DNA from 2 places in the Halobacillus sp. SY10 genome. Region 1 is predicted to be linked to the other one. Evidence: predicted binding sites of a transcription regulator. Region 1 holds the regulator's gene; the other holds the start of a gene.
What was found. Region 1 encodes LexA, which represses DNA repair genes until DNA is damaged. Its sites were predicted from a motif close to CGAACATATGTTCG; they were not measured.

Region 1 (15,792 bases):
AGGCGCCCCTTTTCTGAAAATCGAGGAATTTTTCAATTCCATCATTGGGATGGAGGATTTAAAGACCAGGGTAAAAGAAATCTATGCACAGGTGCTCGTTTCTAAGAAAAGAGAAGAAGCAGGATTGAAGTCGAATGCGCAAGTTCTGCACATGGTTTTTTATGGAAACCCCGGCACGGGAAAAACGACCATCGCGCGGATGGTTGCTGCTTTATTCCGCGATGTCGGGGTGCTTGATAAGGGCCAATTCATCGAAGCCGATCGGAGTGATCTTGTAGGAGAGTATATCGGTCATACGGCTCAAAAGACGAAGGACCTGATCCATAAAGCATTGGGGGGCGTCCTTTTTATTGATGAAGCTTATTCATTAGCAAGAGGTGGAGAAAAAGATTTCGGAAAAGAAGCGATTGATACATTGGTTAAATGTATGGAAGATCATCATAATGAATGCATTATCATCCTTGCTGGATATCCGGATGAGATGGAGGATTTTCTGACCTTAAATCCAGGCCTTGCTTCCCGGTTCCCCATCCAGCTTTCTTTCAAGGATTATTCTGCGAAAGAACTTACGCAAATTGCTTTTGGAATGATTGAAGAAAGGGAATATTGTTTAACAAAAGAAGCGGAGCGAAAACTTTTTCAGCATCTGGCCCACGTATACACCAGACGTGAAGAGAACTTTTCAAATGCCCGCTATGTAAGGAACCTCATTGAAGAAGCGATTCGAAAACATGCTTGGAGAGTGATCAGCACCCCGAATCCGAAGAAAAAAACACTGATGACCCTTCAGGCGGAAGATTTTGATGTTCCTTTACAAGAACCAGACTTGATCTAAACGGTCGTACATTCATAGGAAACATTTTTCTGTTATGATGAGAAAGATACAGGTAGACGGAAGAGTAGGTGAAGAGACAGATGTCAAAAGAATTGGTCGTGTTAGTTGCGCGAAAAGATCCATTCGAACAAGAAGAACGGTTTCAGTCCTCTTTGGAAGAACTTCAATCACTGACGGAAACCGCTGATGGAGAAGTGTGCAAAATTATTACTCAGAAGCGTGACCGGGTTCACCCGGCTACATATTTAGGTGAGGGGAAACTGGAAGAAATAAAAGAAGCAGCAGAGGAATCTGAAGCTGAACTCGTGATATTCAATGATGAGTTATCACCTGGCCAGCTTAGAAATATAGCGGACAGGGTCGGCGTGCGTGTCATTGACAGAAGTCAGCTGATCCTGGACATTTTCGCAGGACGGGCGCGTACAAAGGAAGGGAAATTGCAGGTGGAACTTGCTCAACTGCAATATTTACTTCCACGGCTATCCGGACAAGGGACAGCGTTATCCCGGTTAGGTGGAGGGATTGGTACCCGTGGTCCTGGTGAAACCAAACTGGAAACCGACCGTCGTCATATCCAACGTAGAATTGATGATATCAAGAAGCGGTTGGATACGGTCGTAAAACAACGGGAGCAGTATCGAAAACGGAGAAAAGAAAACCGTGCCTTTCAAGTCGCAATCGTCGGTTATACGAATGCTGGTAAATCAACGTTCTTCAATAGAGTGACCGACAGCCAGTCCTTTGAAGAGGATTTATTGTTTGCTACACTCGATCCTTTGACAAGGCAAATGAGCCTTCCTTCTGGTTTTTTGGCTCTCCTTTCTGATACGGTAGGATTTATTCAGGACTTGCCAACGACGCTCATCGCGGCTTTCCGATCGACGTTAGAGGAATTAACAGAAGCGGACTTTATCGTTCATATGGTGGATGCTTCACACCCTGATCACATGCAGCAGGAAAAGACCGTATTGAGATTGTTGGACGAACTTGGAGCTGGTCAACTGCCGATCCTGACCGTTTATAATAAAAAAGATCTACTGCAGGAGGATTTCATTCCACACTCCTTCCCATCGTTGACAGTGAGCGTTCATGATCCGATTGACCGTAAACGTGTTCTTCATAAAATCGAAGAGGTTTTAAAGGATGAGTGGTATGAGTATGACGTTTTCGTGCCAGCTTCTGAAGGGAAACGATTGCAGCAATTCAAGGCCTACAGTATGATCACGAGCATCCATTTTTATGAGGAAAAAGAAGGCTATGCTCTTCATGGTTTCATCCATCCTGAGCACCCATTGAAACATCAAATATTATAAATTTGAACAAAACGTTTATTCAACGAAATTCTGCAAGATAGGAAGAGGACTCATCATGAACATTCAAGAATTGAAACACCATGTAGAAAAAGAGATCAAGAACCAACACGAGATGGTTGATGAGATTGTCGAGTACAATCAAGAAAAGGTATTAAAGGCATTCCATAAACTGAGGGTCAGCGATTCTCACTTTAATCCGACGACAGGTTATGGCTATGATGACTTTGGGCGAGACACACTAGAGGCATTGTATGCAGAAATATTCAAAGCGGAAGATGCCCTTGTCAGACCTCAGCTCATCTCCGGAACGCATGCGATCACGACCGCCTTATTCGGTGTCCTGCGCCCGGGGGATGAACTGCTTTACATATCTGGAGATCCTTATGACACCCTAAGAGATGTCATTGGTTCTGAAGACAATAAGGATACAGGTTCTTTAAGTGATTTTGGTATCAGCTATCAAACCGTTCCTTTAGAAGGAAGTGGGGCTTTTTCTCATGATAGAATCCGAGCAGCTATACATGAAAAAACGAAGGTCGTAGCCATCCAAAGGTCCAAAGGATACGAGGATCGTCCTTCATTTACTATTGGCGAGTTACAATCCATCATTCAGTTCGTTCGTGACACAAAAGACGATGTGATAATTTTTGTTGACAATTGTTATGGTGAATTCGTAGAAATGAAAGAACCGCTTGAAGTAGGTGCTGACATGATTGCTGGCTCATTAATAAAAAACCCGGGAGGCGGGATTGCCAGAGTCGGGGGTTATATTGCGGGACATGAACACCTGATTGAAAAATGCAGCTATCGACTGACGGCTCCGGGGTTAGGGAAAGAAACAGGGCCGAGTTTAAACAGCCTGCAAGAGATGTATCAAGGGATTTTCCTCGCACCACATGTTGTAGGAGAAGCTTTGAAAGGAGCTATTTTCACTTCTAAATATTTAAGTGAATGGGGCTTCGACACATCTCCGGCTTATGATGTGAAGCGGACGGATTTGATTCAATCCGTAAATTTCAATACGGCTGAACAAATGATCAGGTTCTGTCAATCCATTCAGCAGGCATCTCCTGTAAATTCTCATTTCAAACCAGAACCGAGCGCCATGCCTGGATACGAGGATGAAGTTATTATGGCTGCGGGTACTTTCATTCAAGGCGCGAGTCTTGAATTGACGGCCGATGGTCCTATTCGTCCCCCATATACGGCATTCGTTCAAGGTGGATTGACCTACGCGCATGTAAAGATCGCTGTCGTACAAGCGGTAGAGCAGTTGATCGAAGAGGGTATGGTTAAACTTTGAAGCGGAGGGAATGATAACCCTTTCAAAAAATAGCCCCAAATTGTGTGAACATTCCTCACATATGTTGACATATCCCTTGCGTGACGTATAATTAAAGTATCATTCTTATGGGGAGGTGGCACATCGATGAGTGATGAAATTCGTCGTTCTATGCCGTTATTCCCGATGGGGATTGTTCAATCATTGACAGACCTTACTGCACGGCAGATCCGGTACTACGAACAGCACGAGCTGGTTCAGCCGGCCCGTTCAGAAGGGAACCGTCGCATGTTCTCATTTAATGATGTTGATCGGCTGCTTGAAATCAAAGACTTGATCGATCAAGGTGTGAACATGGCCGGAATCAAGAAAGTTCTGAAGCTGAACGATCAGCCAGATAATGAAGTATATGACGAGGATCAAGTGAAGGAAGTTCATAATGAACTTACCGAAAAAGAACTACGTCGTATGCTGCAACGAGAACTATTCACAGCGGGAAGACAAGGTAAATTAGCAATCAGACAGGGAGAAATGTCAAGGTTCTTCCATTAATTTTGTGTTGAGAGGAGAAATTCAATGGGTTTAACAAAAGAAGAAATCTACAAAAAAATCGATGAGGAAAACGTCAAGTTTATCCGTCTTCAGTTCACGGATATGCTTGGTACGATCAAAAACGTGGAAATTCCACTAAGCCAGTTGGATAAAGCTATTGATGGCATGATGATGTTTGACGGGTCCTCCATTGAAGGATTCGTTCGTATCGAGGAGTCGGACATGTATTTGGTTCCAGACCTGGATACCTTCGTCGTTTTCCCTTGGACTTCAGAAAAAGGGAAGGTCGCACGATTCATCTGTGACATCTACAACCCAGACCAAACTCCTTTTGAAGGATGCCCACGCTATAACTTAAAGCGTAACATCAAAAAAATGGAGAAACTCGGATTTTCTGCTTTCAACATTGGTACAGAACCTGAATTTTTCCTATTCAAATTAGATGAAAAAGGCGAACCGACGATGGAATTGAATGATAAAGGCGGCTATTTCGACTTGGCACCGACCGATCTTGGTGAAAACTGCCGTCGTGACATCGTCCTTGAGCTTGAGGAAATGGGCTTTGAAATTGAAGCCTCTCACCATGAAGTCGCTCCAGGTCAGCACGAAATCGACTTTAAATATGCGGATGCCGTCAAGCACTGTGATGATATTCAAACATTCAAACTTGTCGTCAAAACGATAGCACGTCAACATGGCTTGCATGCAACGTTCATGCCTAAGCCGTTGTTTGGCGTGAATGGATCTGGTATGCACGCGAACATGTCTCTTTTCAACGAAAAGGGTAATGCTTTCTTTGATGAGAAAGGGAAGGAACAACTGTCAGAAGTGGCTTACCAGTTTACAGCAGGCATCATCAAGCATGCAACGAACTTCACAGCCGTGACAAACCCTACTGTCAACTCTTACAAGCGTCTTGTACCAGGGTATGAGGCTCCATGTTATGTAGCATGGTCCGGTCAGAACCGTAGTCCGCTCGTACGTGTTCCAACATCCCGTGGTTTGAGCACAAGAATCGAAGTTCGGAGTGTGGATCCATCAGCGAACCCATACATGGCGATGGCAGTCCTTCTTGCTGCTGGACTTGATGGTGTGGAAAATAAACTGGAAGCACCAGCTCCTGTCGATCGGAACATTTACGTGATGGATAAGAAAGAGCGTGAAGCACACGGAGTTAAAGACCTACCTGCTACTTTGTATGATGCATTGGAAGAGCTGCATCAAGATCCAATCATGGTAGAAGCTCTCGGCGAACACCTATTTGAACATTTCATCGAAGCGAAAGAAATTGAATGGGATATGTTCCGTACACAGGTTCATCCCTGGGAACGCGAACAATATTTACAGACGTATTAAACCTTAAAACCCTTGAAGCTAATAGCTTCAAGGGTTTTTCTTTGCCTCACGGAACAATTTGAATGGGGTGAAGATAATTCCAAGATTTTGGTCGTATACTTTGGGGGATGTGTTACATATAATGTTAGTAAGAACAAACGTTCCTGTTATGGAGGTGTCACCAATGGAAGCATTAATCCAACGTTCAAAACTCGAAAAGATGAAGTTGGAATGGATCTATATCAACCACAAAGGCGATTTGTCTCAACGGGTGGTTAGAGTGGTCGACATTCAGGATGAATATGTAATTGCTTACTGCTATGAACGAAAACAAGTGAGAACGTTCAGAAAAAATAATATATTGTCTGTATTTCCTTTAACCTCCATCCGGAAAAGTTATGGAGCATGACAAAAAATAAAGAAAGAGGCGAGTTTAACAAAACTCGCCTCTTTCAATTAATGTACGGTTCTGTATAGACCGACGACTTTCCCTAAAATGGATACGTCCTGTAATAGGATTGGTTCCATTGTTGCGTTTTCAGGCTGTAAACGAACGTGATTTCTTTCCTTGAAGAATCGTTTTACAGTTGCTTCTTCATCTTCTGTCATCGCCACGACGATGTCACCGTTCTGAGCGGTTTGCTGTTGTCTGACGATGACCATGTCGCCGTCTAGAATTCCTGCCTCAATCATACTTTCCCCTTGGACGATCAGGACGAACGTGTTGTCATCCGATCCTGCGAGTGTATCTGGAAGCGGGACATATTCTTCGATATTCTCTACAGCTGTAATCGGGGAACCGGCCGTGACTTTACCGATTACTGGAGCGTAGGAGGCTTCACTTCTCGGAATACTGTGATCTTCTTCCAATTCAATTACTTCAATGGCACGAGGTTTCGTCGGATCGCGTCTAATATAGCCTTTTTTCTCTAATCTGGATAAGTGACCATGTACTGTTGAACTTGAAGCGAGACCAACGGATTGACCGATCTCCCTTACGGATGGTGGATATCCTTTCATTAAAACCTGTTCTTTAATAAAATCTAGTATTTCCTGCTGCCGTTTTGAAAGTTTACTCATAGATTAGCACCTCGTACATAGGATTATAGTAACCACATTGTACCACTTATGATTCAAAAATACAAACACGCGTTCGAAAAAAACCATTGACAAGAACCTGTGTTCGTATATAATAAAATTAACAAACGCGAACACAGGTTCTTAAGAACGTTCGTTCTATGAAAACGGAGGGGTTATGTATGTTTAACAAATTATCGAAGCTGGACTACACCTACATTATTCTTTTTATTGTTAGTTTTATCATTCTCTATTATTCTATGGTCACAGCTGTTTAATAGAGAAAGAGAGAGGAACATTCAATTGAAGGTGATTTTATACTGCAGGGTAAGTACGGAAAAAGAAGCTCAAGTGACATCATTAAACCGCCAAAGAACCGAGTTGACTTCAATGGCAGAGAGTCACGAATTTGAAGTTGTGGAATGTATTGAAGAACAAGCGAGTGGTTACGATATTGAGCGGGACGGGATCTTCCGTATGCTGGAATATTTTTCTTCCGGGCGTGCGGAAGCTCTGGTGATTCAGGATGAGACTCGATTGGGACGTGGGAATACGAAAATCGCATTGTTTCATCAATTGAATCGGTTGAATATTAAGGTGTATTCTTTATCAAATCAGGGAGAGTTGCAGTTATCAGAGTCGGATTCTATGGTTTTACAGATTGTGGGGATCGTAGAGGAATACCAGAGAAAAATACATAATATGAAAATACGCCGGGGAATGAGAAAAGCTGTTGAGGGCGGCTATGACCCATCAATCAATTTATCCAATCGGGACCAGGCGCCAGGTCGTGAGAGAATCGAATTTCCTATTGAAGAAGTGGTCCGGTTAAGGAAAAATGAGCTGACGTTTAAAGATATCGCTGCGACACTAAGAGGCCTTGGATATGATGTATCGAAGGCTACGGTTCATCGCAGATACAAGGAATACCTATCGCTTGAAAAAGAAGAAGAATCACGGTAATATATAGTTTAAGGACAAGGATCTGTGGATTTCTTGTCTTTTTCATGTTTTTACGATCCAGACTATGAGTAAAGGAGAAGGATCTATGTTATCTAAAGAAAAAATTAATCGTATAAATGAACTAGCGAATAAATCCAAGCAGGAAGAACTTTCGAAGGAAGAAAAAGCGGAACAGCAGAAACTGCGTCAGGAATACTTGAAAAATGCTCGTCAATCTTTCAAGAATCAGCTGAAAGGAGTTACCGTCATCGACCCGAATGGGGATGACGTGACACCTAAGAAGCTCCGTCAAATGCAGGAAAACGAAAAAAAGAACTAATTTTTAAATCTCCGTGTTCGATAATTTTCGAATGCGGTTTTTTTGTTTAAAACCCTTAATAAGGGGGAAATTAGGTGGGAGGTTGTGCAAAGATTTCGCACAACGCTTGTTTCAAAATGAATTTCATTATAGGATAATACATGGTACATATACCTGAAACGAAAGGGGAATGTTGAACATGGCAAACAGCCTTGAACAAACATCAATCAATACGATTAGAACTTTAACAATCGATGCAGTAGAAAAAGCAAACTCCGGACACCCGGGGATGCCGATGGGTGCAGCACCGATGGCATATACGCTATGGACTCAGTTCATGGATCATAATCCGAAAAACTCGAACTGGTTCGACCGCGACCGTTTCGTCCTATCTGCTGGACACGGATCTATGCTTCTTTACAGCTTGCTCCACTTATCCGGTTATAACGTGACGATGGACGACCTTAAGTCCTTCCGTCAATGGGATTCCAAAACCCCTGGTCACCCAGAGTTTGGTCACACAGACGGTGTAGAAGCAACTACAGGTCCCCTTGGACAAGGTATTGCAATGGCGACCGGAATGGCAATGGCTGAAGCTCACCTTGCAGCGAAATATAACCGTGAAGGTTATAATGTCGTTGACCATTACACTTATTCCATTTGTGGTGACGGGGACTTGATGGAAGGGGTATCCCAGGAATCAGCTTCTCTTGCCGGTCACCTTGGTCTAGGTAAATTGATCGTTCTTTATGATTCCAATGATATTTCTCTTGATGGCGACCTTGATCGTTCCTTCAGCGAGAGTGTTGAAAAGCGCTATGAAGCCTATGGATGGCAGGTGATTCGCGTAGAGGATGGTACGAACACAGAGGATATTGCTCAGGCACTTGAGAAAGCAAAAGCGAATACAGATCAACCAACAATGATCGAAGTGAAAACGGTTATTGGGTATGGATCTCCTAATAAATCTGGTAAGTCTGCCTCCCACGGTGCTCCTTTAGGAGAAGAGGAAGGAACGGCAGCTAAACAGTTCTACAAGTGGGATCACGAGCCATTCCACGTACCTGAAGAGGTCTATCAGGACTTTAAAGAAAAGGTTCAGCAAAATGGTCAGGATAAAGAAGAATCCTGGAACAACCTAATAGCTCAGTACAAAGAAGCACATCCAGAGCTTGCGGAAGAGTTTGAGCGTGCGATTCGCGGAGAGCTTCCTGAAGGCTGGGATCAAAGTCTTCCAACTTATCAGGTGGGCGAAGACAGCCCTGCGACACGCGCAGCTTCTGGAGATGCGATCAACGCTCTTTCAAAAGCTATCCCTAACTTCTTTGGTGGTAGTGCCGACCTTGCAGGTTCAAATAAAACGGCCGTCAAAGATGAAGAAGACTTTTCACGTAACAACTACGCAGGTCGAAACATCTGGTTCGGAGTTCGTGAATTTGCCATGGCGGCTGCCTTAAACGGAATGGGTCTTCATGGTGGACTTAACGTATATGCGGGTACATTCTTTGTCTTCAGTGACTACCTGCGTCCAGCGGTCCGCTTGTCCGCTCTGCAAAACCTACCTGTGAACTACGTCTTCACTCATGACTCTGTTGCCGTTGGAGAAGATGGTCCGACGCACGAACCTGTGGAACAATTGGCTTCTCTTCGTGCGATGCCAAACCTTTCCGTCCTTCGTCCTGCGGATGGGAACGAAACCAATGCGGCATGGAGACTTGCTTTAGAGTCTGAATCGACTCCAACAGCACTTGTCCTAACTCGCCAAGGGTTACCGACCCTTCAAGGTACAGAGGAACTTGCATACGAAGGAATGAAGAAAGGGGCGTACATCCTTAGCGATTCCGATAAAGAAGAGCCGGATGCGATCCTACTTGCTTCAGGTTCTGAAGTACAATTGATTGTTGAAGCTCAAGCGGAATTGAAGAAGAATGGTTACGACGTCCGTGTTGTCAGTGTACCTTCCTTCGATCGCTTTGAAGCTCAGCCTAAAGAATACAAAGAACAAGTCCTTCCTTCTTCTGTCCGCAAACGTCTGGCAGTTGAAATGGGCGCATCGTTCGGTTGGGACCGTTATGTAGGTTTGGATGGTTCCGTCATCGGAATCGACAAGTTCGGTGCTTCTGCTCCAGGGAATACTGTGATTGAGAACTATGGTTTCACTGTAGAAAACGTAGTGAAGCATGCGGAAAACTTGATGAAATAAACTAGGGAGAAGCTGCCTGTTCCTAAGGCAGCTTCTTTTTATGCCGTGAATTTCAATCTGCTCTTGAAAATTCGCGGTAAATAGTAGGGACAACCATTTTCGATTTCCCTGCTCTATGTGATATAATAGGCATAAGAATGATTGTTGTCTCTGGTACGGTCATCGTCGTTCCTAGAAGATGAGATCCTTTTTTCATGTGGGAGGCTTTTGCTTATCTAATGAACGGTTGATTCGTTTAGTAGCGTCTGGATTACGGTCATATTGAAACGACTATTGTATTCTAGAGAACGTTTTACTATACTGTTATGGGAGACAACACGAAGGAGGAAGACGAAGTCATGACATTGGGGATCGTTTGGGTCATCATCATTGCTTTATTGACTCTTGTCGGTGGTGCAGCTCTAGGCTTCTTCATCGCAAGAAAGTATATGATGAACTATTTGAAAAAGAACCCGCCAATTAACGAACAAATGTTACGCACACTGATGATGCAGATGGGCCAGAAGCCGTCTCAGAAGAAAATCAATCAGATGATGCGTTCAATGAACAATCAAATGAAATAATGACACTAAGCCTTCTTTCGCGAATGAAAGAAGGCTTTCTCTATGGGAACTTCTGTAGATGTTCACAAGATAAACATCGTGTTAGGCCTGAAGCTTTGATACAATAGGAGGCGACTATGAATGAAGGTGTGATGATTGAATGGATGTGAATCTTTTCCTTGCTTTTGGAGCAGGGTTTTTATCATTTATATCCCCGTGTGTATTTCCTCTGTACCCTGCATTCCTTTCCTATATTACTGGGATGAGTGTGCATGAATTAAAAGAAGACAATGGGATGTTGAAAAGAGCAAGTTTGATCCATACGGTTTTATTCTTATTAGGATTTACGACGATTTTTTTGATCTTAGGATTTTCAGGGTCGTTTTTTGCACAGTTTTTCATACAATATGAATCCGTGATCCGACGTTTAGGATCCATTCTGATTATTTTCTTCGGATTTGTTATTATTGGCGTATTCAACTTTGATTTTTTAATGAAAGACCGGAAGATAACTTTCAAGAATAGACCCTCTGGTTACATAGGCACGTTTCTTATCGGACTTACATTTTCACTTGGTTGGACGCCTTGTACAGGTCCTATACTAGCGGCCGTCCTTTCGTTAGCGGCTGATTCTCCGGAACTTTTCTTAGTCATGATGCTGTCTTATTCCCTTGGCTTTTCCATTCCTTTCTTAGCCTTGTCGTTCTTTATTGGCAAATTGAGTTGGATTAAAAACCATAGTACGGGAATTGTTAAGATAGGCGGGTATATTATGATCCTCGTCGGAATTGCTCTTTATTTTGATTGGATGACCATGCTTACTTCCTATCTTGCAGGACTCTTTGATTTTCAGGGGTTCTAAGCCGTGGATTTTAGAGAGGATTTATATTAAGATGATACTAGAGAAAAATTAAAGGAGCTTTTTTATGACCCAGACCAACGATATTATATTAAGAACAACAACCACACTTATAGCCTTTATCTTACTAGGGTTTTCCGTTTATTTATTTTTTGCTGGCCATAATGCTCCAGGTGGAGGATTTATCGGTGGTTTAATGACTGCTGCAGCAATTATCCTCATGTATATGGCCTATGGAAGTAAGGCGATGGAAAAGATTCTGCCGATTAATTTCCGTTTTCTAATTCCTGTTGGATTGATGGTAGCGGCAGCAACAGGGATTGGTGGAATGGTTTTTGACGCGCCTTTCCTCACCCAAACGTTCGCTTATTTTCAACTACCGATTTTAGGCAAGACCGAACTTGCTACGGCTCTCTTGTTCGACCTAGGTGTCTATCTAGCTGTTGTAGGGGTAACAATGACGATCATTTTGACCATTGCCTACGATAGGGAATAAAAGCGGGAGGTCGTCATGGCTAAAGTTTTAATTGCAGGGGAAGCGGTGGGAAAATATGCTTCACTTCAACCAGATTTGGTTACAGAGGGTATTACGAGCTAGTAAACGTGGAGCGAAAAACTTCGTTGTTAAACCCTTTGATGAAGCTCAGGTCCTGAATGCCATCGATCTTGTGTTGAACTGATATTAAGGACAGAGTAGAAAGAGTGAATCTTTATGTTTTGGTTAATTGCAAGTACCATTGTGGCTGCTGGTATGGCTACAGCGATGATTTTTGTCCGATTGCGAGCGGCAAAAAAACCGGCAAGTGTAAAAAAAATTATTCTTCCCCCTTTTATGATGAGCACAGGAGCCCTCATGTTTGTATTTCCGGTGTTCAGAGTCGAATGGAACCAGGTGTTTGAAGCCATTCTCATAGGTGTTATTTTTTCTATTTTCCTCATTCGCACTTCCAAGTTTGAGGTGAGGGATGGAGATATTTATTTAAAACCATCAAGGGCCTTTATTTTTATTCTTTTCGGTCTACTGATTTTGAGAGTCGTTTTCAAGCTCATTATTGGGCAGCATGTTTCCTTTGGGGAGACGAGTGGAATGTTCTTTCTGCTTGCATTCGGTATGATCATGACCTGGCGGATCGCCATGTTGAAACAATACTTAAAGTTAGAGAAAAAGTTGGAATTTAAAAAGGACCTGGCTTAAGCCAGGTCCTTTTTAACGTTCGATCAATGGGTCGTAAGGGCTCATGTCTATTTTTTTCTCCTCTAACTTTTTAACGAGAAATTTATGGTCTCGCTTCGGGGTCGCACGTATGTAGCCCTCGATTAAAATCTCCTGCGTGATTTTCTTTTTCTTTTTCTGCAGGGCAATTTCCCCGATGCGTCCAGCAATCTTCTGTCTTGCTACATCCCGGAAAAGCTCAGGAACAGGAGAGATCAACTCTTCTAATAAGTCTTTTTGCTCCGCGGACCACATGTGTTTTGTCTTGTCCACGTAATATTCTTCCCAATCAATGATTGATTTTCCGTCCTCTTTTGGAAGACGCTTCAGGAATTTGCGGAACATAAAAAAACCGCCAATGCTCATCAGACCAATCATGATGACAATCCACCCAACGATAAATAGGGCAAATCCACCTGACATACTATCACCTGTTTCATTGTCTTAGACTTCTCTAATTTCATTATAAAAGGTTGATCCTTTAAATACAAGCATGCGTTTTTGTAGATAATTGTATAAAATTTATGGAATTCAGAAAAATTTGTGGTCATTCATTTTACTTATAAATCGTTTTCATTTACAATAAGGATTGCAGATTTGTGAACTTGTTTTATACAAAGGGAACAAATGTAAGAAATTGGGGAATGGTGAAACCTTAAAAAAGGTTCACTATTGAATATTGATGAGGGGGTAAAAGGAATATGGCTAGCAATGCTTTTAATGCTCGCAAACAATTTGAACTCAATGGCCAAACGTACAACTATTACGATTTGAAAGCCTTAGAAGATGCGGGACATGGTAAGATTTCCCGTCTACCTTTCTCCATCCGTATCCTACTAGAATCTCTATTACGTCAACACGACGGACGCGTCATCAACGATGATCATGTCGAGAGTCTAGCAAACTGGGGAACGGAGAAATCCAAAGGGGAAGATGTTCCATTTAAGCCTTCCCGCGTTATTTTGCAAGACTTCACCGGCGTACCTGCCGTGGTCGATCTGGCATCTCTTAGAAAAGCGATGGTAGATATGGGGGGGAGCCCAGACAAAATCAACCCGGAAGTTCCTGTTGATCTTGTTATTGACCACTCTGTACAAGTAGACAAGTATGGTACACCAGATGCACTGAACGTGAACATGGAGTTGGAATTTGAACGAAACGAAGAACGTTATGAGTTCTTACACTGGGCTCAAAAAGCGTTCGATAACTATCGTGCTGTTCCACCTGCAACAGGTATCGTTCACCAGGTAAACCTTGAATACATCGCAAACGTCGTTCACGCGAAAGAAAATGAGAACGGCTCTTATGATACTTATCCTGATACACTTGTCGGAACCGACTCACATACAACGATGATCAATGGTCTTGGTGTGCTAGGTTGGGGTGTTGGTGGTATAGAAGCAGAAGCTGGAATGCTCGGCCAACCGTCTTACTTCCCAGCTCCAGAAGTTATCGGAGTGAAGCTGAACGGAAGTTTCCCACAAGGGACAACAGCTACTGACCTCGCGCTTAAAGTTACTCAAAAACTTCGTGAGCAAAACGTTGTTGGTAAATTCGTTGAGTTCTTCGGTCCAGGGTTGCAGGAAATGCCTTTGGCTGATCGTGCGACGATCTCCAACATGGCTCCTGAATATGGTGCGACATGTGGTTTCTTCCCGGTTGATGGGGAGTCTCTTGAGTACCTTCGCCTTACAGGACGCACTGAAGAGCAAATCAAGCTTGTAGAAGAATACTGCAAGAAGAACAGCCTTTGGTATGATCCGTCCTTTGAGGACCCGGAATTCACGTCACTTGTTGAAATCGATCTCGGTGAGTTGGAGCCGAATTTGTCTGGACCAAAACGTCCTCAAGACTTGATTCCTCTTTCTCAAATGAAAGAATCATTTGAAAAGGCGATTACAGGTCCAGCAGGAAACCACGGTTTTGGCTTGGATAAATCTGAGTTCGACAAAGAAGTTGAAGTGAAGTTCAATAATGGAGACAAGTCCGTCATGAAGACAGGGGCTCTTGCAATTGCTGCCATTACTTCTTGTACGAACACATCCAACCCTCACGTTATGCTAGGGGCGGGCCTTGTCGCTAAAAAAGCGATTGAAAAAGGGCTACAGGTTCCTGATTACGTGAAAACATCCTTAGCACCAGGATCCAAGGTTGTTACTCGCTACCTTGAAGATTCAGGCCTGATGACCTATTTGAATGACCTAGGATTCAACCTTGTTGGATATGGATGTACAACATGTATCGGTAACTCCGGACCGTTACTTCCGGAAATCGAAAAAGCGATTGCTGACAGTGACTTGACAGCTTCTTCTGTCTTGTCTGGTAACCGTAACTTCGAAGGACGTATCCACCCTCTTGTAAAAGCCAACTATCTGGCTTCACCGCCACTTGTGGTTGCTTATGCGCTTGCAGGTACTGTGGATATTGACCTTAAAAATGAGCCGATCGGAAAAGACACTGAAGGAAACAACGTTTATTTCAATGATATTTGGCCTTCTCAAGAAGAGATCAAATCAGAAATTTCCCGTGTTGTTACACCTGAAATTTTCCGTAAAGAGTATGAAAATGTATTCAACTCGAATGAGAAATGGAACGAAATCGAAACAACGGATGAACCATTGTATGATTGGAACGACAAATCCACATACATTCAGAATCCTCCGTTTTTCGAAGGGCTTTCCAGTGACCCTGAAGCGGTTAAGCCACTAGAAGGTATGCGTGTCATCGGTAAATTCGGTGATTCCGTAACAACAGACCACATTTCACCAGCAGGTGCGATTCCAAAAGATATGCCTGCAGGGGAGTACTTGCAAGACAATGGGGTAAGTCCTCGAAACTTCAACTCCTATGGCTCCCGTCGTGGTAACCATGAAGTTATGATGCGTGGTACGTTTGCAAATATCCGTATCCGTAACCAGTTAGCTCCAGGTACTGAAGGTGGTTTCACTACGTACTGGCCGACTGAAGAGGTGATGCCGATCTATACAGCGGCTATGAAGTACCAGGAAGACCAGACACCATTGATGGTCATTGCCGGTAATGATTACGGTATGGGAAGCTCCCGTGACTGGGCTGCCAAGGGGACAGATCTTCTTGGAATTAAGACAGTCATCGCAGAAAGCTTTGAGCGTATCCACCGTTCAAATCTTGTCATGATGGGTGTTCTTCCATTGCAGTTCAAGCCGGAAGACAGCATCGAATCTCTTGGTTTGACAGGTCGTGAGACATTCGACGTCGAAGTCGGTGAAGATGTTAAACCACGTGACCTTGTCAAAGTGACTGCTACAGACGAAGAAGGCAACAAGAAAGAATTTGAAGTA
Region 2 (15,792 bases), 1.3 Mb from region 1:
CCCCATGCTTTTCGTTATAAGCGATTTGTTTTTCACGACGTCTGTACGTTTCATCAATCGCAAACTGCATGGACTTCGTCATCTTATCCGCATACATAATCACTCGGCCGTTTTCATTACGTGCCGCTCGACCAATCGTTTGGATGAGGGAGCGGTCGGAGCGCAAGAAACCTTCCTTGTCCGCATCCAAAATAGTGACGAGGGAGACTTCGGGAATGTCCAGTCCTTCACGAAGCAAGTTGATTCCGACAATAACATCGTATTTCCCGACCCTTAAATCACGGATGATCTCAATACGTTCCAGTGTCTTAATTTCCGAGTGTAAATAAGCAACCTTGACTCCAAGGTCTTTAAGGTAATCGGTCAGATCCTCAGACATCTTCTTCGTTAATGTCGTCACGAGGACGCGTTCGTTCTTATCTTTCCGTTTATTGATTTCCCCTACAAGGTCATCAATTTGACCATGGATCGGGCGGACGTCTATTTCAGGATCCAGCAGCCCTGTCGGTCGAATGATCTGTTCAATCATTTTCGGTGTATGTTCAATTTCATAAGGACCCGGGGTCGCGGAAACATAAGCAATCTGATTGATATGTTCTTCAAATTCAGGAAACATGAGCGGCCTGTTATCCATTGCTGAAGGCAGTCGGAAACCATGGTCCACCAATACTTGTTTTCGCGCTCGGTCCCCGTTATACATTCCCCTCACTTGAGGAAGCGTAACGTGAGACTCATCCACCATCATAAGGAAATCGTCCGGAAAATAATCAAGCAGGGTATAAGGTGTTGCGCCTTCTTCTCTGAAAGTCAGGTGTCTCGAATAGTTTTCGATTCCAGAACAAAAGCCCATTTCGTTCATCATTTCCAGATCATAATTTGTCCGTTGTTCAAGACGCTGGGCTTCCAGCAATTTATCTTGGTCACGCAATTCCTTCAGACGGACTTCCAACTCTTTTTCTATATTTTTAATCGCTTTTTTCAGCTTTTCTTCACGCGTGACGAAGTGTGAAGCAGGGAAAATCGCTACGTGGTCTCGATCTCCGACAACTTCACCAGTCAGTACGTCGACTTCACGAATGCGGTCGATTTCATCTCCGAAAAATTCCACCCGCATCGCATGTTCCTCTCTTGAAGCGGGGATGATTTCAACCGAATCCCCACGTACTCGGAACGTCCCGCGCTGAAAGTCGATATCATTTCTTGCATACTGGATATCTACAAGGTTTCTCAATAACTCATCACGGTCTTTTTCCATTCCCGTTCGAATAGAAAGCACCTGGCTGCGGTATTCGTCGGGAGAACCGAGACCATAGATACAAGAAACACTGGCAACGATGATGACATCGTTCCGCTCAAACAGGGCAGAGGTCGCTGAGTGACGCAATTTATCAATCTCATCATTGATGCTCGCATCTTTTTCGATAAACGTATCTGATGAAGGCACATAAGCTTCTGGCTGATAATAGTCATAATAACTGACGAAATACTCGACAGCGTTGTTCGGGAAAAACTCTTTGAATTCACTATATAACTGTCCAGCAAGCGTTTTGTTATGGGCGATGATCAGTGTCGGTTTATTTACTCGCTCAATGACATTGGACATCGTAAATGTCTTTCCTGTACCTGTGGCCCCGAGCAATGTCTGATGCTTATCTCCTCGTTCAATCCCCTGAACAAGTTCCTCAATCGCTCGCGGTTGATCTCCTTGAGGTGAATACTGTGAAACTAATTCAAACTTCTCCTCCACGACGAAAACCTCCGTTCATTGTCTATACTCGTACTTTTTAGTTTACCACAACAGTTTACCATTCTAACATCGAACGAACAAACATTCGCATCTGGGTGTGCACTGTCAATTACTGGAGGACCTGGTGTGGAATAAAATTCCACACCAGGTCCTCCAGTTTATCCCATTTTCAACGATAAAAAAAGCACTTTGCAGATTGCAAAGTGCTTCGCTTATTAAGAATTCAGCGTTTGGTTGTATTCGTTGACTTCGAACAGATCGGTCAGCTCGATGTCTGGATTTTTATCTTTGAACCAACGTAGAGAGAAGTCGTTTTTAAAGAGGACAAGTGGATTGCCTTCTCGATCTTCTGCAAGCATGTTTCGCTCATCAAACAGCGACTCATCCACCTGATCTTCTTTCAACCAACGAGGGATGCGCTCACCTAGAGGAGTCAATTCAATGTCCACGTTGTACTCGTTCTTCATACGATATTCAAAGACTTCGTATTGAAGCTCACCAACCGCTCCGATGATATAGTCTTCAAATCGATAGCGTTTAAACAACTGAATGGCGCCTTCCTGCACAAGCTGTTCCAACCCTTTTCGGAACTGCTTGGATTTCATGACGTTCTTCGCTGTTACTTTCTTAAATAATTCAGGAGGGAATTGTGGAAGCTCATCGTACTCGAAATTGGACTTTCCGGTCACGATGGTATCCCCAATTCGGTAGACGTTCGGATCATAGATTCCGATTATATCCCCGGCATACCCTTCCTCTACGGTTCCACGGGAAGAAGCCACAAATTGCTGGGATTGAGCCAGTTTGAACGTTTTTCCTGTACGGGAGAGCGTAACGTTCATTCCGCGTTCAAATTTTCCGGAGCAGATTCTGACAAAAGCGATCCGGTCACGGTGCTGTGGATTCATGTTGGCCTGGATTTTAAAGATGAAACCAGAGAATTCTTCGTGATCTGGCGAAACGATACCCTCTGTCGATTTTCTCGGCGCCGGCTCAGGGGCCATATCAATGAATGAATTGAAGAAAGTTTCCACTCCGAACGGGGCGAGAGCACTTCCGAAGAAGACAGGCGTCTGATCTCCGCGCATCACTTTTTCCATATCAAATGTATCCCCAGCTTCAGCAACCATTTCCATTTCTTCTTCCGATTCCTGGAACGTGGCATTTTCCGTCAATTCAGGGTGCTGATCAAGCTCGCTGTAAGGAATGTATTCTTCTTCCTCGTTTCCTGTGTAATGAACGAATTGCTCATTTTCACGATCGAAGACGCCTAAGAAGCGCTTGCCCATCCCTGCCGGCCATGTCATTGGATAGGTTTCAATATTCAACGTTTCTTCGATTTCTTCCATCAATTCCAACGGCTCACGGCCTTCACGGTCCATTTTGTTGATAAAAGTGAAGATTGGGATGCCGCGCATTTTACAAACTTTAAACAGCTTGAGCGTCTGCGCCTCAATCCCTTTTGTTCCATCGATGACCATGACAACACTGTCGACAGCCGTCAATGTACGGTACGTGTCTTCACTGAAGTCTTCGTGTCCGGGTGTATCCAAAATATTCACTTGATAATCTTTATAAGGGAAGTTCATCACACTGGACGTGACAGAAATTCCACGCTGCTTCTCAATTTCCATCCAGTCAGATGTTGCAAACTTACCAGACTTTTTCCCTTTGACCGTACCTGCAGATCGGATCAAGTTTCCGAATAATAGCATTTTCTCCGTCATTGTTGTTTTACCGGCGTCCGGGTGGGAGATAATAGCAAACGTACGGCGCTTTTTCATTTCGTTTTGTATTTGACTCATCGTGATATCCTCCGTTTATTAAGAATTTCAATGCATTAGGATGGGTAGGATATACGTTTTACATTGGCAGATTCACTCCATAAAAAAAGCGCTCACACACTCAAGCGCCTTCGTCGAATTTTTTGATTATACTTTGAAAGTTAGCATAACCCACATGTAAAATCAATCACAAAAACAAACATCTTCCAGATATTGGTGTACCAGGTCATCCAGATTCTGGATGACCTGGTCATACATTTATTCCTAAACCCCTCTCATTCTCTTTAGGTGTTCAAACCTGTTATAATGGGATAAAAACGATAGTAAGGATGCCAGTTATGCAGAGTTACTTATTACAACCGAACGATATAAAGAAAATTACTGGTCAAGCTTTTTACACACGTGGAAAGCAATATTTCGACCGGGGGAAAGTGTACGGTCTTTCTCATAATAATGCGATTCGCTCATGGCGGGCGGTCGTTGCAGGAACGCACGACTATGAAGTCCGTGTTTTCTTTTTTGAGGACGAAGATGTGGAGGCGACGTGTGAGTGTCCAGCTTATGCCACCTACTACAAGTGTAAGCATATTGCGGCTGTCCTGATCGCCATCCGTGAAAAAACGTTAGAAGATCTGGCGCCGAAACTAGCAGAAAAAGGCCGCAAATCCCAGTCCGGTTTGACGAATCAGGACCGGATGTTTGCGGTCAGCTTGTTCGAGGCCTTCAGACAGCGTCAGGAAAACCGAGGGGCACAGGACTTGAAGAAACCTCTTCAAATCCAATATTTCCTTCACCTACAATCGATTCTTGGCTCAAAAAGCCTCGGCTTGGAAATGAAGCTCGGAGAAAACTATCCCTATGTGATTAAAAACATCCGTGACCTGCTTGATCATATTCGTAAAGATCAAGCATACCGGATTACAAAAAAGTTCACGTACGATCCCGCAGAACACTCCTTTTCAGCTGATGATAAGGAAATTCTAAGACTATTACAGCTCGCTTACGAACAAGAACAATTTTATGAGCAACAGTGGAATTCAGCCGAACCGAAAGTATTAAAAGTTTCTCCAACGCTTGCTACTCAACTGCTTCCGCTTTTAGAAAAGCAACAGGCAGAGGTGATAGAGCGAGGGGAAAACGTGGGACTCGTCCGGTTCGAAGAGGAGTTCCCGAACCTTTCTTTTTACGTTTCGGAAGAACGAGGCCACTTTCATATGCACATGAATCATTTGAAAGATTACGATTACCTGTCGGATTACCACCTTCTCTATAAACAAGGCAGCTTTTATCCTGTCGATGCTCAGCAGGAAGAGGTCCTTCAAACGCTTTACACCATCCTTCCTTACAATTCGAATGGAAACCACACGGTAAGCCACAATGATATGGAAGGAATTGTATCGTATGTTCTTCCTGAGCTTGAGACCATTGCAGATGTACAGCTTGATCGCTCCGCTCAAGAAAAAATTGTGCAAGAGTCACTCGTTGCTAAAACCTACTTGGATTTTCAACAGTGGACACTCACGATTGATGTTAAGTTTCAATATGGTGACTTGTCGATCGATCCGTTCAATGAGCAGCCATTGAGCAATCAAACGATTGTAAGACGCGATCGACAGACAGAGCAGGAAATCATGCAGATCATTGAACTTGGCGAATTCAAGTTTGATGGAGAGATGGTCTATATTGAAGACGAGGACAAGCTGGATCAATTCCTTTATCACTACTTGCCAAAGCTAAAAGAGCACAGTGATGTTTACCTTTCCTCTTCCGTCCGTTCCCTTGTGGAAGATCGACCACTCGAACTGCAGACGTCGGTTGAACTGGAGAGCGACGGCAATTGGCTCGATATCAATTTTACCATCGATGGCATAAGTGATAACGATGTGACAGAAGCTCTTAAAGCCGTCATTGAACGGAAAAAGTATTACCGTTTATCCGACGGTGCACTCATGGCTTTGACGAGCGAATCCTTCGATCGTTTTCAAAAGCTCGTCGATGATCTGGAGTTGAGCACAAAAGATTTAGAAAACAACCATTTCCAAGTCTCAACAGCACGAAGCTTGCAAGTGGAAGATGCACTGAATCCGAATGAAGCAGAAAGAAATCAGCTTTTCCAAGAGCTTGTGGATCGACTGAAATCACCTCAATCCTTTGAAATTGATCCTCCGGAAGGTCTGCAGGCGGACTTACGACCATACCAATTAACCGGTTTTCGTTGGATGAAAATGCTCAGTCATTACGGTTTAGGCGGTGTGCTCGCTGATGACATGGGATTAGGGAAAACCATACAAACGATTACCTTTTTGTTAGATGAAAAAATGAAAGGGAACATGACAGACCCGGCCATCATCATCGCTCCAGCTTCTCTTGTATACAATTGGAAAAAAGAACTTGAAAAATTCGCACCAAAATTGTCGGTACAGATTTTGACAGGGGATCCAACGGCAAGACAGGAAGCGCTGAACGAAGCAGCAGAAAAAGATATTTGGATTACATCTTATCCATTGCTCAGACAGGACATCACTTCTTATGAAGAGCAAAAGTTTCACGCGATGGTCCTCGATGAATCACAAGCAATCAAAAATGAAACGACGAAAACAGCTGTGGCCGTTCGATCGATCAAATCGAGACATCGCTTTGCCTTAAGTGGTACACCCATTGAGAATTCCCTGCAGGAACTATGGTCGCTGTTCCGTACCATCATGCCAGGATTTTTCACGAGTAAGAAAAAGTTTATGCAATTAAAACCGGAGAAGATCTCTTTGATGACCCGCCCGTTCATTTTACGACGGATGAAAACAGAAGTGCTCGATGAGTTGCCAGATAAAATTGATACCGTCCAGTATTCAGAGCTGACACGGGAACAGAAAGAAGTGTACCTCGCCTACTTGGAAAGAATTCAAAACGATATCCAAGAAACAATTGCAACGAAAGGCATACAGCGAGGCAAACTCGAAATTCTCGCCGGACTTACGAGACTAAGGCAAATTTGCTGTCACCCCGGGTTGTTCCTTGAAAATTACGAAGGACAGTCTGGAAAGCTTGAACAGTTGAAAGAACTGACGCGGGAGCTGAAAGAAGGCGGGCACCGACTGCTGATCTTTTCTCAGTTTTCAAGCATGCTGACCAAGATGCACGATGAACTTGCCAAAGAAGGGTTACAGGCCTTCTATTTAGATGGCAGCACGAAATCGGAAAAACGAATGGAAATGGTCGAAGCTTTCAACGAAGGAGAAAAAGATGCATTTTTCATCTCCTTGAAAGCGGGAGGTACCGGTCTGAACCTCACAGGTGCGGACACCGTTATCCTTTACGACCTCTGGTGGAACCCGGCCATCGAAGAACAGGCGGCTGGCCGTGCGCACCGCATCGGTCAAGAAAAAGTCGTACAAGTCATCCGGATGATATCAGAAGGCACGATCGAAGAGCGCATCTATCAGCTCCAACAGAAGAAACGCGATCTAGTCGACCAAATCATTCAACCGGGAGAATCGATGCTTACTTCCCTAAGCGAAGAAGAAATCAAGCAACTCTTCCAATAAAGAGCCGTTACCAAACGGCTCTTTTTCTTTTGCACGTAGTTCATTGGTATTTTCTGTATGACCTGGTCTGGAACAAAGTTCCAGACCAGGTCATACAGAAATTTCCATAAAACCCCTAAAAAAGAAAGCTGCCGCGTTGGCAGCTTTCTTCTTATACTTTCATGGTTTTCTTTTGCAGTTTGAACCAGTATCCTCCGAGGATGCAAGCGCCGATGACCATCGTCACCGTAGAAATGAGCATATGCATCGAAGAAGCGAGCACGACGTTTCCTGTAACGACGATAATAAATCCTACCACTGCATTCAGCAGAAGAGAGATCAAATAAGCCCAGGACAACGCGATATGGTATTTGAACCTTGAAGCGTAGATGACGAACCAAATCGCTGCGACAATGACAACAAAGGTCGCTACCCAGTGTAAAGAATACACGGCATTCGCAACGGACTCACTTGTGATCAAGTATTCCATCGCTGGAATGTCCATCATGACATTGCTCGCGCGGCTGTGTTTAAAGAATGCACCGAGAATCACCTGTCCAATATAGGCGATATAACCCAGCAGAAAAGCACGATAACTCATAGATACCGATGCCCAGCTCGTCCGGTTCAGCTCGATTTTCTTTTCATGAAGACTGTAACTCAACAACACGAGAACGATTAACAATAGCTGGCTGAACGTAACGTCGAATGTCGTGAACCCTGGTGGTGTCCCTAGGAGAACGTTCAACCCTCCAACCATAGACTGAAATACAAGCAGCGCCAAACTTAGAATAGCTAAAATAAATACAGATTTGTTTTTACGGTATTTATAGATCGCACCTACAGCATTGATGGCAGTGAGCATGATAAGTAATGGGACCATCAAACGGTGTGAATACTCTATAATGACGTGATAGTCTGTAATATCAGGAAAAATCTTTCCGTTACAAACCGGCCACGTCGTCCCACACGCGTCCCCTGAATCCGTCGCAACGACAAGGTTTCCGAGGATCAATGCGAGAAACGTAACGAATGTAGTTAGAATTGAAAATTTCTTCATCGTCTTACCCTTTCTCTATCTATGATCATGATGTCATGAATATTGTTTGTTTCCTAAGTAAATCATATCACGAATTTTGGATGATAGAGAAAGGAAAGCGCCGTCATGAGTCATGAACTTTTTGTGAACGACGTTTATCCCTGATTTTTCTAACGAGTAAATAGAGGAGAGAAACCGCAATTAGCAAGGTATTGACCATCGAGAAAACGTTCGCATAATGATCATCATCCCAGTAGGAAACGGGGCTTTTAAACGTATAGCTGCTGATTGGATAGAACATAGGAACCGCATCATCATGATGGGTAAGAATATCAAGGATTACATGCCCAAGCCACCCATAGGAAAAAGCGGTCCACATCGAGAGCCTTCTTCCTTTCCAGATCAAAAAAATGACAAAAAAGATCCCCCATACAAGCAGGGAATGACCCGCATGCCGCAAAACAAAAACGACAGGATGATCAAACAGATCATGGACTAAACCAAACAACGATCGCATTGGATCGGCATCGTCCACCACCTGCCACGCCTGTCTTCTTACACTTAAATAGATGAACATGACATAATACACGATATCTGGTGAAAGGCTCCCGAAAATAAACCAGCCGGTGTACCTTTGTTTTCTAGTTGCAAAAAATGTCCAGTAGCCATGGTGCAGTGTATTCATTTTTTCACCCTCCCCTAACTTCTTGTTTACCCCTAATCCCCAAGGGGAACCTAATCAATGGAAAGGAGTCTGAACTATGACCTATAAAGCTTACGTTTTCGATGCGTATGGAACGTTATTTGACGTCCATAGCGTCATGAAGAAGATTCATCAATTTTTCCCTGACCAAGGTCCTAAGGTAAGTGAAGAGTGGCGCAGCCGGCAGGTTCACTATTTCCTCGTCCGACAGTTGATCCAAGGATACAAGCCATTCACCGACATTACCAGATGGGCGCTTTTAGATGCCCTCGCTTACAGTAATGTGGATGTGAAACCGGATGTTGTGGAAGACCTGATGCACGAATATGAACAACTTCAGCCTTACGATGAGGTCCCTTCGTTAAAACAAAACCATCAAGACAAAACGTTTACCATTTTTTCAAACGGGACCCGTTCGATGTTAGAGCCTCTCTTAGAAAATAATCAGCTGAAAGAAGACTTTAATCTACTCAGCGCTGACGATGTTGAGGTTTACAAGCCTCACCCCAATGCCTACAGCTACGCTCATGAACAATTAGGGTTTGAAAAAGGAGAGATCCTTTTCTTTTCGAGTAATCCCTGGGACATTACAGGAGCAGCTTCCTACGGGTTCCATACGGCCTGGGTGAACCGAAAACAGCAAAAATGGCCGGAACTTGGAATCAACCCGACACACATCATAAGCAATCTTAATGAAATCCCTGACTAAAAAAGACGGAGTCCCATGGGGGGCTCCGTCTTTTAAGGATGATGCTCGTATAGACGCACCTGATTTTTCCCGTCTCGCTTTCCTCTGTAAAGAGCCTGGTCGGCTGACCGGAACAGGTCATCCAATGTCCGTCCATCTTCCGGATAACAGGCGACACCGATAGAAAAAGAGGAACGGATTTCCTCTCCTTTGACGATATAAGGCTCTCTCAATTTCTCGAGCGCGCGCATGGATACTTCATAGATTTGATCACGATCCGCAATATCTTCCAATAGAATCGCAAATTCGTCCCCACCGATTCGTCCGACAGAATCCCCCGACCGGATACATTCTTTCATCCGCTTCCCGACACTGCACAAAAATTCATCACCAATTTCATGACCATATTCATCGTTGATGCACTTGAACCCGTCCCCATCTAAGTAAAGGAGGGCGAATGATTCACCGGACCGTTCAGCCTTCGCGATGGCCTGTTCCACCCGGTCTTCAAACAGCCTCCGGTTCGGCAAATCCGTCAAATAATCGTAAAAAGCAAAACGCTCAAGCTTTTCTTCATAATTTTTCTGCTCGGAAATATCCCGGGCCACGATGACAAAATGGCTGACCTGATTCTGCTCGCTTACAACCGGCGTCCCTCTGCATTCAAACCAGACAGGCTCTCCATTCTGGCTTTTCAATGTTAAGGAAACCGTAAACGCTTCTTTACTCCCTTCGCTCCACTTAAAAGCATTGGAAAGGTTATTTAAATCATCGGGCTCAAGCTGCTTCATGAGCTCTTCTGAGGACATCTCATGCGGAGCGCGGCCTAAGAATTTCTTTTGTGATGGAGACGCGTAAACCAACTCTCCCATTGGTGAGAAGACAGAGATCAAATCATTGGAATGATCGGCAATCAGGCGGAACTTTTCCTCACTCTGCCTTAAAGCTTCATGGGCCCTCACTTGTTCCGTCCGGTCCTCAAGGATCGCATAAATCCCTTCTTTCTGCCCCTCATTAATAATCGGAACGAGAGAAACTCGTAAAATACGCTCTTCTCCATCCATCCAAAAACTCGTTTCAAACCGGGTACCGTTTTGGAAAAAGGATTCTAACAGCTGCTTCCTCAACCAGCTTCTCTGCTCTTTTGGCACCCAATCGACGATAGACGTTTGCACTAGGTCATCTTCCTCAATTTTCAAGAGACGCAATGTAGCTGAGTTCGCTTTCTTAATCAGCCCCTGGAAAGTAAGCGTCAAGATTGGCTGTGGGTTATGTTTGAACAACGACCGATAGCGGGATCTGCTCGCTTCCAACTTCCTCTGAGCGGTTTTATCTTTCGAAATATCTCTTACTATCGAACTGATGCCGATTGTTTCCCCATCTTCGTTCTGAATCGGAGATACGCTGATCGAAACATCCACAAGCGTTCCGTCTTTTCTTTGACGGACCGTTTCAAAACCGGCAATCGCTCTTTCCTTCCCTTTACGAACAAGCTCGTGCGCTTCTTCTATTCTGTTCGAAGGGACAAACGGGAACGAAGAGGCATGCATTTCTTCTTTCGTATAGCCGTACAGCTCTTCTAATGCACGATTCGCTTCTAAAATATTGCCGGCTGTATCGACAATCAAAATCGCGTCTGTCGTATCCTTCATCAAAGAACGATACATGGCATTGATCCGGCTGAGATCGCGTTCTTTTTCGATCACTTCGGTAATGTTCCTCGTAATCGCGACAATGTGGGTCACTTCTCCCGATTCGTCCATCATAGGAGTCAGCACGGAATGTCCTCTGAAAAGTGTTCCATTTATGATAATTTCATCTTCATAAGTGAGGGCTTCTTTTTTCTTAACAACTGTTTGATAGGCTTCAATTAAAGCCTCTGCTTGTTCCTCACTTAAAAGATCTTCTATGTATTTGCCTTCCCATCCCGCTCCTTTGATCGGGGAATGGTTTTTGGCAGATTCATTCATATACACATATTTAAATCGTCTCTCTCCGACGACTTCCATAAAAAAGATATAGTCGGATATTCCATCCATAAGCATATGTAACAAGTGTTCATGAGGAATGCGGTCAGCAATCCCTGCTATGATTCCCTGATCCATCCATTCTTTCACTCGTTCCATGGATTATCCCCTCAATCATATAATCGTATTTACACATGTATACCATGTTATCATGTTTCATTCCTGCTTCTCTATGTATCTTTCTACCAAAAAGTCAGAAATCCTTTCCAGATATGTAAAAAAGCAATGTGCAGCGCACATTGCTTTTGAGAGTTATACCGTTTGTTTTTGTTGAGCCTGAGCTTCCGCCTGCGCTTCTTTGATCAAACAACGCCCTTTTCCATGCGGAATGCACATCGGTGTACCGAAAAGAGGATCCTCTCTGACATCACAAAGCATTTCGAATACATGCTGCATCATGTCACAAGTCACGACATCCTCCGGCTTCCCTTGTGCGAAGACCGTTTTATCTTTCACTGCGATAATATGATCTGCATAACGACAGGCCAGGTTAATATCATGGAGCACCATGACAACCGTACGTCCATTGTCCTGATTCAAATCAAAAAGCAGATCCAGAATGTCAATCTGGTGCGTCATATCTAAATAAGTCGTCGGTTCATCCAATAGGAGAATATCTGTATCCTGAGCAAGAGTCATCGCAATCCACGCACGTTGACGCTGCCCACCGGACAGAGAATCGACCGTTCTGTCTTTCAACTCCATCAAGTTCGTATCTTCAAGCGCACGCGTCACAGCCTTTTCATCTTCGTCCGACCAGCGTTTAGCGAACCCTTGGTAAGGATAACGGCCTTGCTTTACAAGCTGATAGACGCTGAGACCTTCAGGAGTTGTCGGGCTTTGTGGAAGAATCGCCATCTTCTTCGCCACATCTTTCGTACGCATTTTGGAAATATCCGCACTATCCAGCACAACTTCCCCTGATTTTGGACGCAGTAGACGAGCCATCGAACGAAGCAAAGTGGACTTGCCGCAACCGTTTCCACCGATGAGTACAGTGACTTTGCCTTTCGGGATCGTAATATCCAATGAATCTATGATGATGGAATCTCCATAGCCTAGAGTTAAATTATTCGCCAACAGGGTATCCATAATCTGACCTCTCCTTTATGTCTCACGAAATCTATCGCTGTTGGAGCTACACGAAAAATCACGAATTCTATATATTTTCTCTAACTCCTAGTTTATGGGCTTGAACACGCTCTGTCAATGAATTTGAGAATCATTTTCATCACTGGACTGTGAAAAGTGTATGCATGGCGGGAATAAATGAGAACCTACAGCCTCATTAACAGAATGGTTATGGACAACACCGCTAAATACACATCGATTGGAGTTACTTTTTCTAATTATTGATTAGAAGCTCGTACACTCCTGATCAATTGTAAATATTGAACATCCCCTAACCCATACGCTCGGAACGTACCAATCATCAACACTACCAGCTTCTCTTCCGATAAATCAGGGTGATCCTTGATGAATCTCACAAGTTCATTATCTGCATCCTTGTAATGTAAATACAACTCCATCCCCTTTTTGAGCGGAGGGAGAGAAACTTCGGATGGAACTGCCCGGTTTATAAGAACCTGTTTATACATGGAATGGTATCCAGCTACATGAAGCGTATACGAGGCGAGACGTTCGAACTGTTGAGTAGTTAAACTAAGCTCAACTTCCCCTTCGTAACCGATTAGATCGAGCCATGCCAGTAAGGTGAGAAGATTGATCTGACAGAACATATCTTCATCAAACCATAACTTGAGATGATTTCGTCCTTCATGGAAGACAGCTTCCAGTTTTTCTACGGTAATCCGTCTGTAGTCACTTTCAGAAACTCCATGAGTCAAAGCCCTTGTTTTTATAAATTCTTCCGAGAAGATCGTTTCACAAGTCTCACCGGCACACATCGCTTCATTGAAAGGAATCACCGGCTCCCCCTCCAGACGTCCATTACGCTGAAAAGCCTTTTTCATTTCTTCACCATTCAAAATATGTAGCATCTGCATGGATTCTCCCCTTTTTAAAAATAGAACGGTTATCTTCCAGGACTTTAAAGGAGAAGATAACCGTTCCGATTCCAATCATTTTAGAAAAAACCGACCGACTCTTCATGGGTCGCAGGTTCAACGAAAACGAGCCCAAGTTCATAGTGTTCGCCTTCATACATGGCCCGCTGCACATAGCGATTTTCTCCCCATTCATCACGTACTTCCATTTTCGTAAACGCCCCTGAATTTTGCAATGCTTCATAAAATTGATTTTCCGTTCGTACAGGAATCGCATTCACACGTTCAATGACCTCACCTGGCGCGAGTCCCATTTGATCGGCAGGACCCTTGGGGATGACACCCAGAATACGAATGCCTTTTTTCGCAGAAGAAAAGAACGGGGTTTTCTCTTCACGCATCCGGTGCAGAACGAAGATGAATTCACGACCGATCAAACCAATCATCACTGCTACAAGTGACAGCACACCTATGAAAAAGCTCCCGACAGCAAACCCTATGACGATGATCGACAACAGAAAAACGTGCCGCCCCATCGTCTTTGCTGCGACGACAGGAGACTGCCCGCGAGCTTTCCATTCCCATCCCATAACAAAAGGAATAAGAATAACCCCGTATGGATCTCCACCAAGCGAAATCATCGGCCACCACGAGGCAAACGGTTCAATCATGCCTCCTGGAAACAATGCCAGAAACGGAACGATTGTCATTCTTCTTGACCGATGCTGGCCGATCCACATTCCCCGCGTCCCTTTCAACCGTTCGGGATACGTATGAGATGAGGTTGTGCGCAGCATCAGAATCGATTCGGTTAATAAAAGAACGGCCATCACCACCGCAAGTGTGTGGAGAGGCGTTTCCTGGAGTACTCCTACCCATTCGTAACCACGCACAGATTCAGGCAGATATGGGATGACGAGTAAGACCAGGTAACTCAACCCTAGCGTATAAGCAGATGAGTACCAGCTTAAGCGCCCTGTTAAACTGACGAGCAGTAAAACACCGGAAATGAGGAGTAGCAACGGATAACTGAATACCATTCCTCCCCCCACCCCCAACACGGATAAAATGAGGCCACTTATGAGAGCCGTCCCCCACGTCCCTTTCCATTCGGTGAAGCGGTCAAAGATTCGTGTCCCAAACGCCGCTCGTTCCTGTTTCACCCGTTTTCCAGACACGATGAAGATCATCGCTAAAGCTATGTATAAAAATGGGAGGGTGAACATCATCCCGATCCCTTTCGCAAATTCCATCAGCCAAACGTCCAACGTAATTCCCCTTTCAAGTCGTGTCGCTCTCTGTTGTCCATACCCAATAACGAAAAAATCCGCAGTCACAGACTACGGATATATTTCGTCATCCAGCGGCAAATTCCTGCCTATTGAAACAAGACCTCGACCGCTTTTTGCATTTGTTTGTCGTTTTTCTCGTCTCTTACTTCTTTTATGATCGCTTCTTCAAGCTTTCCTCCGGTCTTCTCATCAACAACGCCGGTCGCTTCAAGACCCGCTTCTTCCTGGAACGCCTGGACGGCAGCTTCTGTATCTTTGCTGTAGTATCCATCCGTGCGGCCAGGATCATGGCCGAGACCTTTTAGCATGATTTGAATGTTTTTCACTTTTTCATCATTATCATTGTATTGAAGCGGTTCTTCCACTTCCACCGGATTCGTGTAAAAATATTCCGGCTGTTTCACTTTCACGGTCGGTTCGATCCCTTTTTCATGAATCCAGTTGCCGTCCGGCGTCAACCACTTGAACAAGGTCAGTTTGATTGTACTGCCATCGCCCATCGGCAACGCCTGTTGAACGGTTCCTTTACCGAAACTTTTCGTTCCAACAAGATCATAGCCGCCCGCTTCCTGCATCGTCGCAGCTAAAATTTCTGAAGCGGATGCACTTCCTTCGTCCATCAAAACAGTGATCGGATACGGCTTTTTCTCCTCATTTTCAGAGAAATAACGTGTCTTCTCACCTTTGCGGTCTTCCACCTGGACGATCGGTTTATCTTTCGGGATGAACTCTTTCAAAATCTCCTGAACGTCTGTGAACAAGCCACCAGGATTTCCACGCACATCAATGACTAGCCCGTCCATTCCATCCTTTTCAAGCTTCTCTAAAGCTTCATGGAATTCGTCTGATGTTTTCTCAGAAAAAGAGGTGATTTCGATAATGCCCGCTTTTTTGCCGTTGACTTCTTTCGTATCGCTGTACACCGTTTCTAATGGAATATCATCACGGGTGATATCGATGTTGAGTGGTTCAGTGACCCCAGGGC

Region 2: a site for LexA is predicted at 1,822-1,835, ahead of uvrB (excinuclease ABC subunit UvrB). Genes of this name have one in related genera too.

The regions. Positions count from the first base shown of each region.
Region 1 is NZ_CP174345.1:2,080,501-2,096,292, forward strand. It holds gene ACJA3J_RS10615 (AAA family ATPase) at 1-835, shown strand, start outside; gene hflX (GTPase HflX) at 916-2,148, shown strand; gene ACJA3J_RS10625 (methionine gamma-lyase family protein) at 2,204-3,451, shown strand; gene ACJA3J_RS10630 (MerR family transcriptional regulator) at 3,578-3,982, shown strand; gene glnA (type I glutamate--ammonia ligase) at 4,007-5,338, shown strand; gene ACJA3J_RS10640 (hypothetical protein) at 5,502-5,726, shown strand; gene lexA (transcriptional repressor LexA) at 5,774-6,397, opposite strand; gene ACJA3J_RS10650 (recombinase family protein) at 6,698-7,357, shown strand; gene ACJA3J_RS10655 (DUF896 domain-containing protein) at 7,443-7,676, shown strand; gene tkt (transketolase) at 7,855-9,858, shown strand; gene ACJA3J_RS10665 (YneF family protein) at 10,197-10,421, shown strand; gene ACJA3J_RS10670 (cytochrome c biogenesis CcdA family protein) at 10,561-11,262, shown strand; gene ACJA3J_RS10675 (Na(+)/H(+) antiporter subunit B) at 11,327-11,755, shown strand; gene ACJA3J_RS10680 (CcdC family protein) at 11,972-12,454, shown strand; gene ACJA3J_RS10685 (DUF2621 family protein) at 12,467-12,895, opposite strand; gene acnA (aconitate hydratase AcnA) at 13,174-15,792, shown strand, end outside.
Region 2 is NZ_CP174345.1:3,334,218-3,350,009, forward strand. It holds gene uvrB (excinuclease ABC subunit UvrB) at 1-1,747, opposite strand, end outside; gene ACJA3J_RS17120 (peptide chain release factor 3) at 1,963-3,552, opposite strand; gene ACJA3J_RS17125 (SNF2 helicase associated domain-containing protein) at 3,870-7,073, shown strand; gene ACJA3J_RS17130 (heme A synthase) at 7,225-8,112, opposite strand; gene ACJA3J_RS17135 (metal-dependent hydrolase) at 8,216-8,776, opposite strand; gene ACJA3J_RS17140 (haloacid dehalogenase type II) at 8,853-9,503, shown strand; gene ACJA3J_RS17145 (PAS domain S-box protein) at 9,536-11,608, opposite strand; gene ACJA3J_RS17150 (ABC transporter ATP-binding protein) at 11,762-12,601, opposite strand; gene ACJA3J_RS17155 (hypothetical protein) at 12,859-13,515, opposite strand; gene ACJA3J_RS17160 (PDZ domain-containing protein) at 13,596-14,783, opposite strand; gene ACJA3J_RS17165 (S41 family peptidase) at 14,894-15,792, opposite strand, start outside.